DNA from 4 places in the Neobacillus sp. NPDC097160 genome. Region 2 is predicted to be linked to each of the others. Evidence: riboswitches for the same ligand, from Rfam matches in the RefSeq annotation. Region 2 holds a riboswitch; each other region holds the start of a gene.
What was found. Region 2 has a riboswitch for thiamine pyrophosphate ahead of thiT (energy-coupled thiamine transporter ThiT). Riboswitches for the same ligand answer to the same signal wherever they lie in the genome.
Positions count from the first base shown of each region.

Region 1: another riboswitch for thiamine pyrophosphate. It lies ahead of ACIQXV_RS23615 (ABC transporter substrate-binding protein); the one in region 2 lies ahead of thiT (energy-coupled thiamine transporter ThiT).
Region 3: another riboswitch for thiamine pyrophosphate. It lies ahead of ACIQXV_RS20425 (thiamine phosphate synthase); the one in region 2 lies ahead of thiT (energy-coupled thiamine transporter ThiT).
Region 4: another riboswitch for thiamine pyrophosphate. It lies ahead of thiM (hydroxyethylthiazole kinase); the one in region 2 lies ahead of thiT (energy-coupled thiamine transporter ThiT).

Region 1 covers NZ_JBIWDU010000019.1:61,365-64,859, reverse strand. The annotation lists gene ACIQXV_RS23625 (ABC transporter permease) at 1-596, opposite strand, end outside; gene ACIQXV_RS23620 (thiamine-binding protein) at 596-886, opposite strand; gene ACIQXV_RS23615 (ABC transporter substrate-binding protein) at 899-1,894, opposite strand; TPP riboswitch at 2,082-2,191, opposite strand; gene ACIQXV_RS23610 (DUF6054 family protein) at 2,534-2,875, shown strand; gene ACIQXV_RS23605 (XdhC family protein) at 3,357-3,495, shown strand, end outside.
Region 2 covers NZ_JBIWDU010000012.1:103,788-107,282, forward strand. The annotation lists gene ACIQXV_RS17850 (histidine kinase N-terminal domain-containing protein) at 1-1,054, opposite strand, end outside; TPP riboswitch at 1,274-1,383, shown strand; gene thiT (energy-coupled thiamine transporter ThiT) at 1,506-2,093, shown strand; gene ACIQXV_RS17860 (FeoA family protein) at 2,241-2,465, shown strand; gene feoB (ferrous iron transport protein B) at 2,465-3,495, shown strand, end outside.
Region 3 covers NZ_JBIWDU010000015.1:73,553-77,047, forward strand. The annotation lists gene thiO (glycine oxidase ThiO) at 1-788, opposite strand, end outside; gene ACIQXV_RS20425 (thiamine phosphate synthase) at 772-1,410, opposite strand; TPP riboswitch at 1,509-1,617, opposite strand; gene ACIQXV_RS20430 (hypothetical protein) at 1,898-2,101, shown strand; gene ACIQXV_RS20435 (hypothetical protein) at 2,334-2,522, opposite strand; gene ACIQXV_RS20440 (hypothetical protein) at 2,535-2,798, opposite strand; gene ACIQXV_RS20445 (DMT family transporter) at 3,185-3,495, opposite strand, start outside.
Region 4 covers NZ_JBIWDU010000006.1:150,459-153,953, reverse strand. The annotation lists gene thiE (thiamine phosphate synthase) at 1-163, opposite strand, end outside; gene thiD (bifunctional hydroxymethylpyrimidine kinase/phosphomethylpyrimidine kinase) at 160-978, opposite strand; gene thiM (hydroxyethylthiazole kinase) at 993-1,799, opposite strand; TPP riboswitch at 1,881-1,990, opposite strand; gene ACIQXV_RS10570 (hypothetical protein) at 2,346-2,684, shown strand; gene galU (UTP--glucose-1-phosphate uridylyltransferase GalU) at 2,858-3,495, opposite strand, start outside.

The DNA.
Region 1 (3,495 bases), on a different contig from region 2:
GCTCCAAGCCATTCAGAAATAACTGCACCCATAACACTGTAGGTAGCGGATATTTTTAAACCTGAAAAAAGGGAAGGAAGGGCATAGGGCAGCTCCAGCTTCCAAAATAATTGCTTATTCGATGCTCCTGCCATAATCATGTAATGCTTTAACTCATTGGAAGTTTGCTTAAATCCATCTAAAGCGGCAACCGTGATGGGAAAAAAGCAAACGAGCGTGATGACGATCATTTTGGGTAATAATCCAAAGCCAAACCAAATCACTAAAAGAGGAGCTAGGACGATAATCGGAATGTTTTGCGATATGATGAGCAACGGATAAATCGATTCCCGAATGAAAGGAAGTAAGTGTAATAGAATAGCCGTAAGTAGACCGATTAGTAAACCTAGTGCAAATCCGAGTAAAGATAGTTTGATTGTTGATAATAAATGTGGGTAAAAGTTAGACCAACCATCAAAACCCTCATAAAATATTTTTGTCGGAGTGGGTAAAAGCCAATTTGGAATTTCGGATATAATTGCAACCGTTTCCCATACAATGAATAAAAGGAGGAGAACCAGTAATGGTCTCCACCCTTTCGATATGATTTTTATCATTATCTATATTTCTCCGTAAGTTGACCCATGGAGATGCCAGATGGTTGGTACAAAACTTTTATTTGGGAGATAACGTTACTGCTGCCCATCTCAATCATGCGATCGTTCATTTTCGTGATAACCTGCAGTAATTGCTGTAAATCGCCTTCCATTGTTGTTTCAAGAGGATGTACCTCGAATTTTACCCCTGACTCTTGAATCACTCGGATTGCTTCATCTACATAAGGAATAACACTTTCGCCATTTTTTGTTTTTGGTATGATTTGAATACTGATCAGTGAATTTGTCATTTCATAACCCCCTTATTGTGGTAAAAATTGATTTGTAAATGCTTCTTTGGAATCAAGCTTTTTCTCAAGAAGTCCATTGTCAAACATCCATGAAGCATAATTTTCCCATACTTTTTGTTTTTGCTCGCCCCATCTCGGTGCATCATCTTGATATTTAGAGGCTAACCATTCTTGACTTTTCTTAACAAGCTTTGGATCCAAGTCAGGCACTGCTTTAATTAAAATGTCAGCAGCATCGGATGGATGTTTAATAGCAAATTCATATCCTTTAGAAACAGCTTTTACAACAGCTTTTACTGTATCTGGGTTTTCTTTAATCATGTTTTCATTCGTTGCGAGAACTGGCGTGTAATAATCGAGTTTATCGGAATAGTCTGTTAAGTACACCATATTGAGCGTTTCTCCACGCAGCTCTGCCTCTACACCAGTCCAGCCATAATAAATCCATGCGAAATCGATGTCTCGTTTCACAGCTGTAAAGAAATCAGTATCTCCCATATTTACAATCGAAACTTTATTCACATCGGCATTTTCTTTTTTCATTAATGAAGAAATAACAGATTCTTCAACAGGTGAGCCCCAGCCACCGTATGTTTTACCTACAAAGTCCTTTGGTGTAACAATGTTCTTCGAAACTGGTGAGGCAAAACCAGATGTATTATGTTGAATGATCGCTGCTATAGAAACAAGAGGAACGCCTTGTATACGGGCCTGTGTGATCGATTCTTGATAACTTACGCCAAACTCTGATTTACCTGAAGCCACAAGCTGATCTGCTCCAGCATCACCTGGCATAATGATGTTCACATCTAATCCTTCGTCTTTAAAATAGCCTTTTTCTTTTGCAACATATAAACCGGTATGATTCGTGTTTGGTGTCCAATCTAGTACAACAGATACCTTTTTCAGAGAGTGTTTGTCTTTCTTTTTCGTTTCTGATCCTGAATTCTGATTGCTACAGCCCGCAATCATTAATAATGAACATAATACGATTAACCACTTTTTCATTCCTCTTCCTCCTATGTACATAATTAGAAAAGCGCAAGCGCCCTGGTCAGCGGCGTATGACCTCCTCGAAAAAGCTAACGCTTTTTCTTCGTGCGGTGCTTATGCTGCCGAAGCTTTCCTTGTGGAGCTAGACAATAAAAAAGCACCCTAGTGGAGAACCTAGGGCGCATATAAGCAAACAATTTCAATTGTTCAAGAATATGTTCCCTCCGCTGGTATCAACCAGATCAGGTACTAAGAGTCAACATCTTAAGGATGTAATCTCAACCGGCAACACCGGTTCCCCTACAATTCTAGCTATTAAATTATATTCCCAACTCATTATAACAGAAACCTTTATTTTGACTAGTACAAAATATGGTGATTTGGTAGAAAGGAGTGAAACCAAGAACAAATAAACAATTAACTAGTAAAGAAAATCCAGTCACAATAGCCAAAAAATTAACATCGTCTAATATCACTTCGGAAGGATTCACAATATTTTTGGAACTTTTTGATTAAGGATGCTAATGACAAGAAAGATATTAGAAAATGAAACTAAAATAAATTCAAAACGTATGGAAGGATAAGATTCCCATAAAATATGAAAGGTATTTTGTTGATTTTAGTATAGGAAGATATTTTTTAGGGGGAGAACATATGGACGTTAGTGAAATTATCGTGTCGATAACACCTAAAGAAGCAAGTGAGAAGATAGAAGAAGCAATTGTAAATGGAAGTATTTCAGGTACATTAATTGACCGCTATCATCGTTCAATCGGGAATTTCGAATTCATAGTATTAGTGTTTGAAAAATATTATTTTCGCTCAGGTAATCGTGGTTCCATGACCATTACCATCGATAACTTGGAAGGGGCTGCAAAAGTACATGCAGCAGCATCAGGCACTGCCCAAGGAGCAATCTTCCGGTTTGATTGGGGGGCGGGGAACAGTTTTATTAATAGTGTCATAGATACTTTAGAACCGTTTAGAGCAAAATAAACTATATTGTAGCAAAAAATGTATGCCGGCTGTTGTTCCAAAGGAATTACAGCTTTTTTTGTTGGCCGTTGTCAAATCAATCATTTAAAGGTTTCGCATTACACTCTATTCTCTAATTAATCATGTATCACATTAGAAATTGCTTGGAGTCAGAATCTCAAAAAAATATCCGGCAATAGGCCGGATAAAAAAATATATATTAAAAGGGGGTTGAAAGGCTATGAAAAGATCATGTCCGATTCATGTATTCATCATAATCTCTAGAAATGAACAAATTATGAATAAACCATTAAAAGTGTTTAAAATCATTAAAAACAAAATATATTGACAAATCAGAATTTAGAAATAATAATATAGGTTATTACTAAAATTTGCTAAACACTTCTTCATTAATCTCTATAAAATGTAAACGCTTAATCTAGAAAGGGAGTTAATTAATCATTATTCTTTAATGGTAATTTCTAATTTAAGGGAGGGCAACATGCAGGCAATATATAAGGAAATAATTCGATGTAAGAGCCTTGGTTTAGAGGGTGTTCTTGGAACAATTATTTCTACACAAGGTTCCACTTATCAAAAGACCGGCGCAAAATGCTTTATAGCAGGAGATGGACAGTTTA
Region 2 (3,495 bases):
TATGTTTTTCAATAATTTCTTTACATACAAATAATCCAAGACCTGTCCCTAGTTTTTTAGTCGTAAAAAAGGGTTCAAAAATGGTTGTTCGTAATTCTGCCGGGATTACTGGACCGTTATTGGTAATACTGATTTTTATTTGTTCGGTATTTTCCAAACAGCTGCTAATTTCTATAGTTGGAATAGGAACCCCGTGATGATTTAAAACATCAATCGCATTAAAAATGATATTAATAAAAACCTGCCTGATTTCATCCGCATACCCATTCAGGGTAAAATCTTCACTTAAATCTTTTTTGATTTTTACTTTGCCGTCCAGAATACTAGGATAAAGGAAGTTTAATACCTCATCAATAAGCGTATTTAACCCAAATTGTACTTTTTCCTTCCCAATTAATTCTTTTTTAGAAAGTAATAAGAACTGTGATATTCGAAAATTAAGCTGATCTAATTCACTTGAAATGATATCCAAATATCTCATGTTTGGAAAATCTGCTTTAAGTAACTGAATAAACCCTTGAACAGATGTGAGTGGGTTTCTAAATTCATGAATAAAGCTTGAAGTCATCTGTCCGAGAAGTGTCAAACGATCTTGATGTGTCGAGTCAATGAACATCGTCTTTTCTTCTATGATTTTATTTTTCGCTTCCGAAAAATGGGATACGGCAAAATATAGAAATTTATCAAAGCAAAAATTGATCATATTGATCGATTCTTGCATATCTGACCATGACATTCCTGTTTTACTTAAATAGCTGTACAAAATCGTTCTGCCAAGATTAACATTGTAGACAAAATCACCTATGTTAATATCGGCCAAAACTCTTTCTTCTGACACTTCTATCGCAATGTTTTCAATCATGTCTACTAGTTCTTTTTTAGATCTTAAATGCATCGTTAGTAACACATTTAATAGAGCTACCCCGTTTTCGCGAATTTTCAATTTGAAGGGGTCTCCGTGGTTAATGACAATAGCATCTTCCCATTCTTGTACCAATTTTTCTTTGTTTTGATTAAAAAAAGCAATTAAATCCGTTTGTTCTCCCGTAAACATGTTGTTTCCCCCTATGGTATTAACAAAACTGATTACCATCTTAAATTCGCTGATGAAGGCAAAAATCCTTTTTTAATGAAAGATAAAAAAATTTTCCCAATATGATTTTTGCTGAATAATATGATAAAACGGCTCTTTTAATAGTATCACAGTGGAAATGTAATAATTTCCTTGTAAAAACCATAAAAGAATAGTATATTTTGTATGGAATCAATTGAATACTTCCACAGGGGGAGCTGCTATTAGGGCGGCTGAGAGTGAACGTTTTAAGTTCTGACCCTATGAACCTGTTAGTTAACGCTAGCGTAGGGATGTGGTTTGCCGGATATTAAAGCAATGCAGACAATCCTTTTTGTCTTGCATTGCTTTTTTTGTTTGCGCTTAATTTAGATACCCAGTTAATTGTAGGAAGATATCAAACGACTCCAAACATGAATAGGGGGGAAGAAGAATGAACAAAAAGAGAAGTAACACGCTATTTATTACGGAAATTGCTGTTTTTACCGCACTTGCCTACTTACTTGATCTGTTATCAGGTTTCTTAATGGCAAGATTTTGGCCGCAGGGTGGATCCATTTCTATTGCTATGGTCCCAATTTTTCTCATGGCCTATCGCTGGGGAATAAAGGGTGGCCTGCTAACAGGCTTCTTACTAGGTCTATTACAATTTATCCTAGGTTTTGCCCAAATTTATACCATTGTTCAAGGTATTATCGATTATTTTATTGCTTTTACAGTTGTGGGCTTAGCAGGCGTTTTTGTTGGTCAAATTCAAAAAGCCCTTGCGGAAGGAAATAAAGGGAAATGGATGATATTCACAATAATTGGAGCCTTTTTTGGAAGTTTTCTCCGCTATCTATGTCATGTGGTTTCCGGGATCGTTTTCTTCGGTGAATATGCACCTAAGGGCCAGCCGGTAACAACCTACTCGCTCATATATAATGGAACCTATATGCTCCCTAGCTTCGTCATCAGTGCGATTATCATCATTCTTGTGATCGGTGCAATGCCAAAGAAAAGTTTTTTACAAGAACATTAATATGGAGTGAAAAAGAAAGGCAAATTGCTTTTCTTTTTTTTTTCGAACTTTTGTCACAAAATTAGTATGCCCTTTCCCTAAAAAAAGTGTTAAAATGTCAATATAGAAAGATAATCATTCTCAATTAACCTAGATAGGGTGATATACATGTTTGGTTCTTTAAAAGCAGGAGATAAGGGAAAGATCATAGACATTTCTCATGTTGGTCACCTGGTACAAAGACGCTTGCTTGACTTAGGGATTACCGAAGGATCAGAAGTGTGTGTGAAATGCGTCATGCCGTTTGGCGGGCCGATTATGATTGAATCATGCGGACAATGTGTTGGCATTCGCCGTAAAGAAGCAGTTCAGATTGAAGTGGAGAGAATATAATGGAAATCGCTCTTATTGGAAACCCGAATACTGGGAAAACTTCATTGTTTAATAATCTAACAGGTTCCTATGAGTATGTTGGTAACTGGAGCGGTGTTACAGTTGAAAAAAAAGTTGGCGTATTCAAAAATAATATCGGCCAATTAATTGATTTACCTGGTGTCTACACACTTAATCCGCTTTCAAAGGATGAAGGTGTTGTGACCTCATTCTTTTTAAATGAGTCCGTTGATCGCTTGCTAAATATATTAGATGCTTCACAATTAGAACGGAATTTACATTTAACGCTTCAATTACTTGAGTTTGAAAAGCCAGCCCTTATCGGCCTTAATATGATGGATGTGGCGAATAAACGCGGGATTCAAATAGACGCTTCGAAGCTTTCGCGTGCTCTCGGTGTCCCTGTTGTTCCTGTCGTGGCAAGAAGCGGAAAAGGCTGTGACAAGCTAGTAGATGTCGTATCTACAAAATCAATCGAGCCTGCCAGAAAGAACCTTGTGTACTATGGCAAAGAGGTGGAAGAGGCCATTACAGCATTGACTGGTGAACTAATCGGCGAGACCAGCCACTCTCCACGCTTTCTTGCTATTCAATATATTGAAGGAAATGAATACGTTAAAAACTATGTAAATAGTATTGCCAATGCTCAAAAGCTAAATGGAATTATTGTGAATTTGGAGTCAAAGTTACAGAAACATTATGATATCAAATCGTTAGCAAATTTCATCTATTTAAAGAGAAAAGAAGTCATTGAAAAAATAGTAGCTGAAGTAGCAAGAAAGAGTGATTCGACAATCCCGTTATCTGAAAAAATTGACTCAATCGTGACAAATCGTTACCTAGGGATGCCGATCTTTTTGCTGCTCATGTATCTGATGTTTATGCTGACATTTGATTGGCTGGGCACGCCGCTGTCAGATGTTTTAGATGGCTTTTTAACTGGACCAGTAACCACTGGATTTGAAAATGTTTTATCTGCTATTAATGCATCAGCGTTTATCCATGCTTTAATTATTGAAGGATTGGTCGC
Region 3 (3,495 bases), on a different contig from region 2:
TAAATTTCTCCATTTCGTTTTGGTACCAGATAACACCGCTTGTCGGAAAAAATAGTAGTGTTGATCACCGGCTTTTCCGGTCTGACAGAAAAGCACTCTCCTTTAACTGGATACACATTTATTTCGAGCCCGGATTCACGCATTAATTTCGCTGCCCATGCTCCGGTGGCGACGACAACCTGTTCTCCGTGAATAACACCATGGGAAGTGTTAACCCCTTTAACCTGACCGTTTTCATAATTAATAGAAACGACTTCAGTATACTCTCGAATCTCTGTTCCAAAATAGGCTGCTGCTTGTGCGTATGCTCTTGATAAATTTGCTGGTTGTACATGGCCATCGTTAGGAAGAAACATGGCTCCTGAAATGCTTGAAGATATGGATGGTTCCAATTCAAGTAATTCCATTTTATCAAGCCATGTTATTGCAGGATCCCACTTCCTTTGGAAGGTGACTTGTTTACGTACTATGGATGCTATTTCTTCTGTTTCCGCAATTTTTAGCATTCCTTTATTGACAAACTCGATATCAATTCCTGTATATTCAAATAATTCGCTTGAGAGAGATGGAAACATGGCTTGACTTTTTAGAGCCATTTGCAATAACGGACCATCTTGTTCAATCTCTGCTTGCGCAGCCAGCATTCCGGCGGCAGCACTTGATGCTTGGCAAGCCAAGCGATCCTTCTCAAGTATGACCACTTTTCTTCCCATTTTTGATAGCTGATAGGCAATGGAGGATCCGATTATTCCGCCGCCGATAATAATCACATCAAATGAATTTTCCACTTTTTCCATCTCCAATTTTTAATACTTTTGTGTAAGACTTAATTGCTGCTAGTGGATCGCGTGCATCTAAAACTCCAGACATAACTGCGATCCCATTTGCCCCTGCCTGAAGTACCTGTGCTGTATTCTCTGGTGTTATGCCTCCAATCGCAATCGTCGGAATGTCAAGTTGTGTCAACATTGACAAGTTCCTCACTCCTTTTGGCGCCACATCTGGTTTAGATTGAGAAGGGAAAATGTGACCGTAAATTACATAGTCTGCCCCATTTGCTTTTGCATCCACTCCTTCCTCATAAGAATGAATCGAGCACCCAATCCGAAACTGAGGGAAACTTTCCTTCACAATAGCTGGTTCTAAACTGTGAAAGGCTAATTGAACCCCACCAACCCTTGTAACTAAGGCAACATCAAGGCGATCATTAATGAAAACTTTTGAAAGCGGGATATTTGCAGAATTTAAAAGTTGGACCGTTTGAAATAGTTCCCTAGCAGTTTTTTGTTTTTCCCGTAAATGGATGGCCGTTACATAGGGATGAATATCAATGAGAATTTCCCGGAACTGCTCAATCGGCATCTTACCATTGGAAATGATATGAAACTCTTTATCTTTGAAAATACACATCACCCCTTTCAGAAGATTCCGCTAAAAGTAAAAACAAAAAACCACTTCCTTTGATTAAGAAAGTGGTTGAAATTTGAAATAGAAACATACATTCTTCAAATATCCAGTTTCCACTTCCCTACGCTGGTATGATCCAGATCAGGTTCATAGAGTCCTGAAGTAGCACTTCAATCTCAGCCCTTTAAAAAGGCACCTCTAGCGGATAAACTTCATTTATTATTTTTATTGATAACCTTACATGGATAATGTTAGCACTTTTGTTAGAATTGTCAAATACTTTCTCGTTGTGCAAAATCTGCAAAAAGGTCGTCCTGTATCAAATTTTAGTATAATAGTGGGTTACATCTTTTTGTTTAAAAATGCTTCTTTCAATAGGGTTAGGAATTGAAACAAATTTTTTTCTTTTACGATTTAATAGAAATTTATTTTATACTTTTACAGAAGAATGGGGAAAATAAAAGGAAATTGAATTAGGAGGTCGATGAAGTTGAAAGAAAAGGAAAAGGAAGCAATTGAAGCAAATCAAGAAATGGATGAAATATTTTATGACTCTGGATTCAGTTCCATTAAAGGGGATACCGAAGTAGATACAGCAAATCTTGAAATCCAAGAGCAGTTTTATGGAACTGACAAAGAAGATCATTCTCTTCCTTTTCATGTTGATACCAATAATCCACCAATAAAAAAGTAAAAAAAATCCTTTTTTTTGCGCTATTTGCAATTAAAGGACTTTTTTACTTTTTAAGGTCTCAAAGAGAAAACATTATAAAAGGGAATCATAAATGTGTCAGGCAATAGGGTCTGCCTCCGATGCGCTCCATAATTGGAGCTTGCGAGAAAAGAATAAAAAATGCAGCATGATTTTTATCACGCTGCATTTTTTACACGCCCTGCTATTTTTTTATAAATTGATTTTCAACTCTCTACGTAACTCGAATTCTACCAACTCTTCTATTTCGATTACGATCTTTACTATCTAGGGCTCTTTGGGATTTATGAATACCTGGAAATGATATGAGGTCAGCCTTAAACAGGGCATAACCGATAAAGGTAGCAAATATCGAACTGCCGATCAAAAACCAGATGAATCTGCTGCCAACATTGCGTAACATATTTTCACCTCTTTACCCTCTCATTGATGATAAATATGATGAAATGATCATTTTTATGTCGTCTTGTTCAACCATGCTAAAGATTGGAGAACCTGTTCCAAGAAGAGTTAAATTAAAATCAGACGACTCTTCCACAGCATCGGCAGCTGGGTTCTTTGTATTTTCCTTTTGCTTATTAGCAGCATGAACTGATTTTTCACTCGCCATTTCTTGATAACTACATCCAAATAAACCGGTTGAAATCAATAAAATCATTAATAATATCGATACCCGCATTGACTTTGTAAATAGTCCGATAGAATAGCAACACCTTTCTTTGACCTTTAAGAATTTTTATCATTCACCACTAGCATTGGGTGAATCAAAGTATTAAAAATCTTCACAAATTTTATGTTCAGTCAAAAAAAATTCCTTTACAATGAAAGCACAGATGGTTCCTATGCAAATCCAATAGTAAAGTATAATGATATTATCCCTCCTGGAAGACAGCTTGGAAAATACCTTACTGTCTTCCAGGAGGGATTGTTCATAATCCGTATGGAAAAGAATACACTTATTTCTCATTTGATAAAAGGAGTTACCCCTTCATTTTCAAAAACTTTCTGTGCAGGTTAATGGAGCGATTCACTATTTAGACGCAGAGCTCCAAATACAGTTGGGTTTTATTCCATCTTGCGAGCTTCAAGATCCGGCATAGATAATGGTAATTCTATGCTTGGCTCTTTCGTTTTTCGCTGGAGAATAAACGCTGCTATGATGATTAAAGCACCACCGATGATTTGAATGGTGTAGATTGGCTGTGCAAGAAAGATTGCTGCAAGAATCGCAGCAACAACCGGTTCAAAAATTTGCATGGTTGATGCCCTTGATGCCCCAATCATACGGATACTCGTTACCATCAACATTGTAGGGATGGCGGCTCCAGCCAATCCTGCAAATATAAGAATAAACCACACGTATGCGGACGCATCGA
Region 4 (3,495 bases), on a different contig from region 2:
TCAATTTTTCGGAACCTGTTAATGCCCCTTTTCCCTTTTCACGGAATTGAAAAAGGGTGATACCACCAGCAATGGCTTCTTTTAATACTTCCTCTGGTTCTTTCAAGCAATTCGGACTGCCCATGATAAAATAAACACGTAATGCGGCTTGCAAATCATTCATGACCTTGCCAACTCCTTAATGTATTTTCTTTTTCCATATGCCCAATGGTTTGTCGGACCATGTCCATGGCCGATGGCAATACCATCTTCAATGGCTGCTTGAATGAAATCCTTCGCTGTTAAAACAGCATCATATACGCTTGTGCCCTTCGCCAATTCGGCGGTAATGACGGCTGAGAAGGTACATCCCGTTCCGTGTGTGTTTTTTGTTTGGATCCGCTTGCTGGTAAAGTTGTGGAATTCATTCCCGTCAAAAAATAAATCAGTGGATTCAATTTCGTTTTCATCATGACCGCCTTTAATCACGACATTTCTGACTCCAAGCTCGTATAGCCTTACTGCAGCCTCTCTTTTATCTTCAAGGGTTTGGATTTTCATTCCCGTTAAAACTTCCGCCTCCGGAATATTCGGTGTAATGACTTCGGCAAGCGGCAATAAATAGGTTTTCATAGCGAAAATGGCTTCCTGTTGTAATAAAGAAGCGCCGCCTTTGGCAATCATCACAGGGTCAACAACCACATTTTCCCATTTGTATTTTTTGAGATTAGCAGAAACAGCTTCGATAATTTCTGTGCTAAAAAGCATGCCTGTTTTCACGGCATCCGCACCCATATCCTCTCCGAGTGCTTGCATCTGTTTGGCAACGGCCTCTGACGTCATGGGGTACACAGCATGGACTCCTACTGTATTTTGCGCCGTAACAGCCGTCAATGCTGACATCCCAAAAACCCCTAATTCCTGAAACGTCTTCAAATCTGCTTGAATTCCTGCGCCGCCGCCGCTGTCGGAACCTGCTATCGTTAATGCTTTTTTCATCTTACATTCCTCCACTAGATTTTTTTAAAAGAAGCATAACCATTTAAGTCTTCACTCGAAACCAACGATAATTGATTTAAAAATTCAATTTGAAAGCTGCCCGGTCCAAGCTCGGCTGTTTTCTTCGCCGCCTTTTCTGCGGCAACGCCATAGTAGGTTAAGGCAGCGACCGAGGCTTGGATTAAATCCCTTTCCACCCCCGCAAAAGCGCCAATTACCGAAGTTAATAGGCATCCCGTTCCGGTTACTTTGGTCAAAATTGGATGTCCATTGGCAACTACATAAGTATTTTCACCGTCTGATACAATATCCTCTTTTCCAGTTATTACGACAACACAATGTAATTTTCGAGCAGCTGTGATCGCAAGGTCTTTAATGTTCCCTTTTGCATTTCCTCCATCCACACCCTTAATTTCCCACTTTTCACCAATAACATTGGCAATCTCGGCCGCATTTCCTCTAATCACGGCGACCTTGACTTCATTCATCACTCGTTGGGCTGTTTCCGTTCGATACGGTGTAGCCCCCGCACCTACCGGGTCAAATATGACCGGAACATCGTGCTCATTGGCAGACTTACCAGCCAGGAGCATGGCTTCCACTGTTTGCGGGTTTAATGTGCCAATATTCAAAACTAGTGAACTTGCAATCGTAGCCATATCCGCTGCTTCCTCTTTTGCATTTGCCATTACCGGTGAAGCTCCTAGTGCAAGGAGCCCATTGGCCGTGAAATTGGTAACGACTACATTGGTGATATTATGTATTAGCGGGTTTACCTTCCTTACTTTTTCCAACGTTTCACACAAGCTTCTTTTTTCCAAACCAATCTCCCCTTTTCTTTTTCAACATAAAAAAACCAGATCCATAAATTGGACCTGGTTAGGTAGAAAGCGAAAAATTACCATTTCACTCGACTACTTTCCTACGCTGGTATTACCCAGATCAGGTCCAAAGGGTTAAAAACATTACCGTTTTCTCTCAGCCTGATTACAGGGCACCCCTAGTAGATACATCACATATTAAATTAAGTACATATTAACGCTGATTACCATTGAAGTAAAGAAAATTGTTCCAACTTTTTTAGTTTAGAACATAATTCCGGTAAATGCTTCATCACATGGAGGAACATCATTCGCCCCTCCAATTCCCGACACAAAAACTCGAGAATTGTCTGTTCATGCGCTTTCCCAAGGAATATTTCCTATGATATTGTCATAAATATGCTCGTTTTTCATCTCTTTTAAAAAATGGGACAGCCCTTTTCTTCTCTGTTCGTTATATTCGTTTATGCTTGTCCAAGAGTTTTACATATTATATTTCTTAAAAGAGTCTCTAAATGTTAAAAAATTTTAAAGGTGGGCATAAAAATGAGTAAAAATAATTACAAGAATCATGAACAAACAACCATTTTATCGATCGATAGCGATGCACTAATCGAGAATAACACACAGGTTGTTAATGAGCTGCCAGAGATTCAACAAGAACAAGTCGATGTTTTTTCAGAGTTAAAAAAACAACTTGCAAATAGCCTCTTCGAGAGTAGCACACAACTTGTTAGCAGCCTTTCAGAGATTCAATCACATATAGCTAGTGAACTTTCAGCAATTAGACTAGAACTGCTAACCATAAAAGAAGAAAATACCAAACTATTAGATCAAATTACCTATATTGAACAAAATTATAAGGTGAAGAAAAAGAAGAAGTGACCGATTCGATAACTGTCCTTGATTACTTTTCAAGCTAGACAGCAATTGAAGAATAACTTCTGACTGATTTCTCCGTTTTATAGCGAAATAGCCAAGGCAATTCTTTGCCTTGGCTCTTCTAGTGGTTAATAGGAGAAGGATGTTGAAGTAGCCAAAATTGGCTTCTTTTTCCTTTATCCTTTGAAGATTTCACCCAAAAAGGCGAGGATCTCTTCTCGTGTGTCGTCTCTTTTTAGGGCAAGGTCGATCGTTGCTTTGAGGTACCCTATTTTGTCGCCGATGTCATAGCGGATTCCTTCGAAGTTATATGCCAAGACAGCCTGCTGTTTATTTAATTCGTTAATGGCGTCGGTTAGTTGTAATTCGTTACCTTGCCCAATTGGAAGCCGTTCTAATATGGAAAAAATCTCTGGCTTTAATATATAACGCCCCATAACGGCAAGTGTAGACGGAGCCTCTTCTACCTTTGGCTTTTCCACTAATGATTCGATTGAATATAAAGTCTCCTCAATCATCGCACCTTTTGGCTTAATTATTCCATATTTACTTACGTCCTGTTCTTGAACATTCTGAATGGCAACGACAGAACTATTATAATACTCGAATACATTCATGAGTTGTTTTAAACAAGGAACCTCTGACACGACAATATCGTCGCCCAACATAACCGCAAATGGTTCATCACCAACAATATTTTTGGCACAAAGAATAGCATCGCCGAGTCCGTCCGGTGCTTTTTGGCGAACATAATATATATTCACTAAACTAGATATTCTCTGAACTTCCTCTAAAACGGCTAAATTATCTTTTC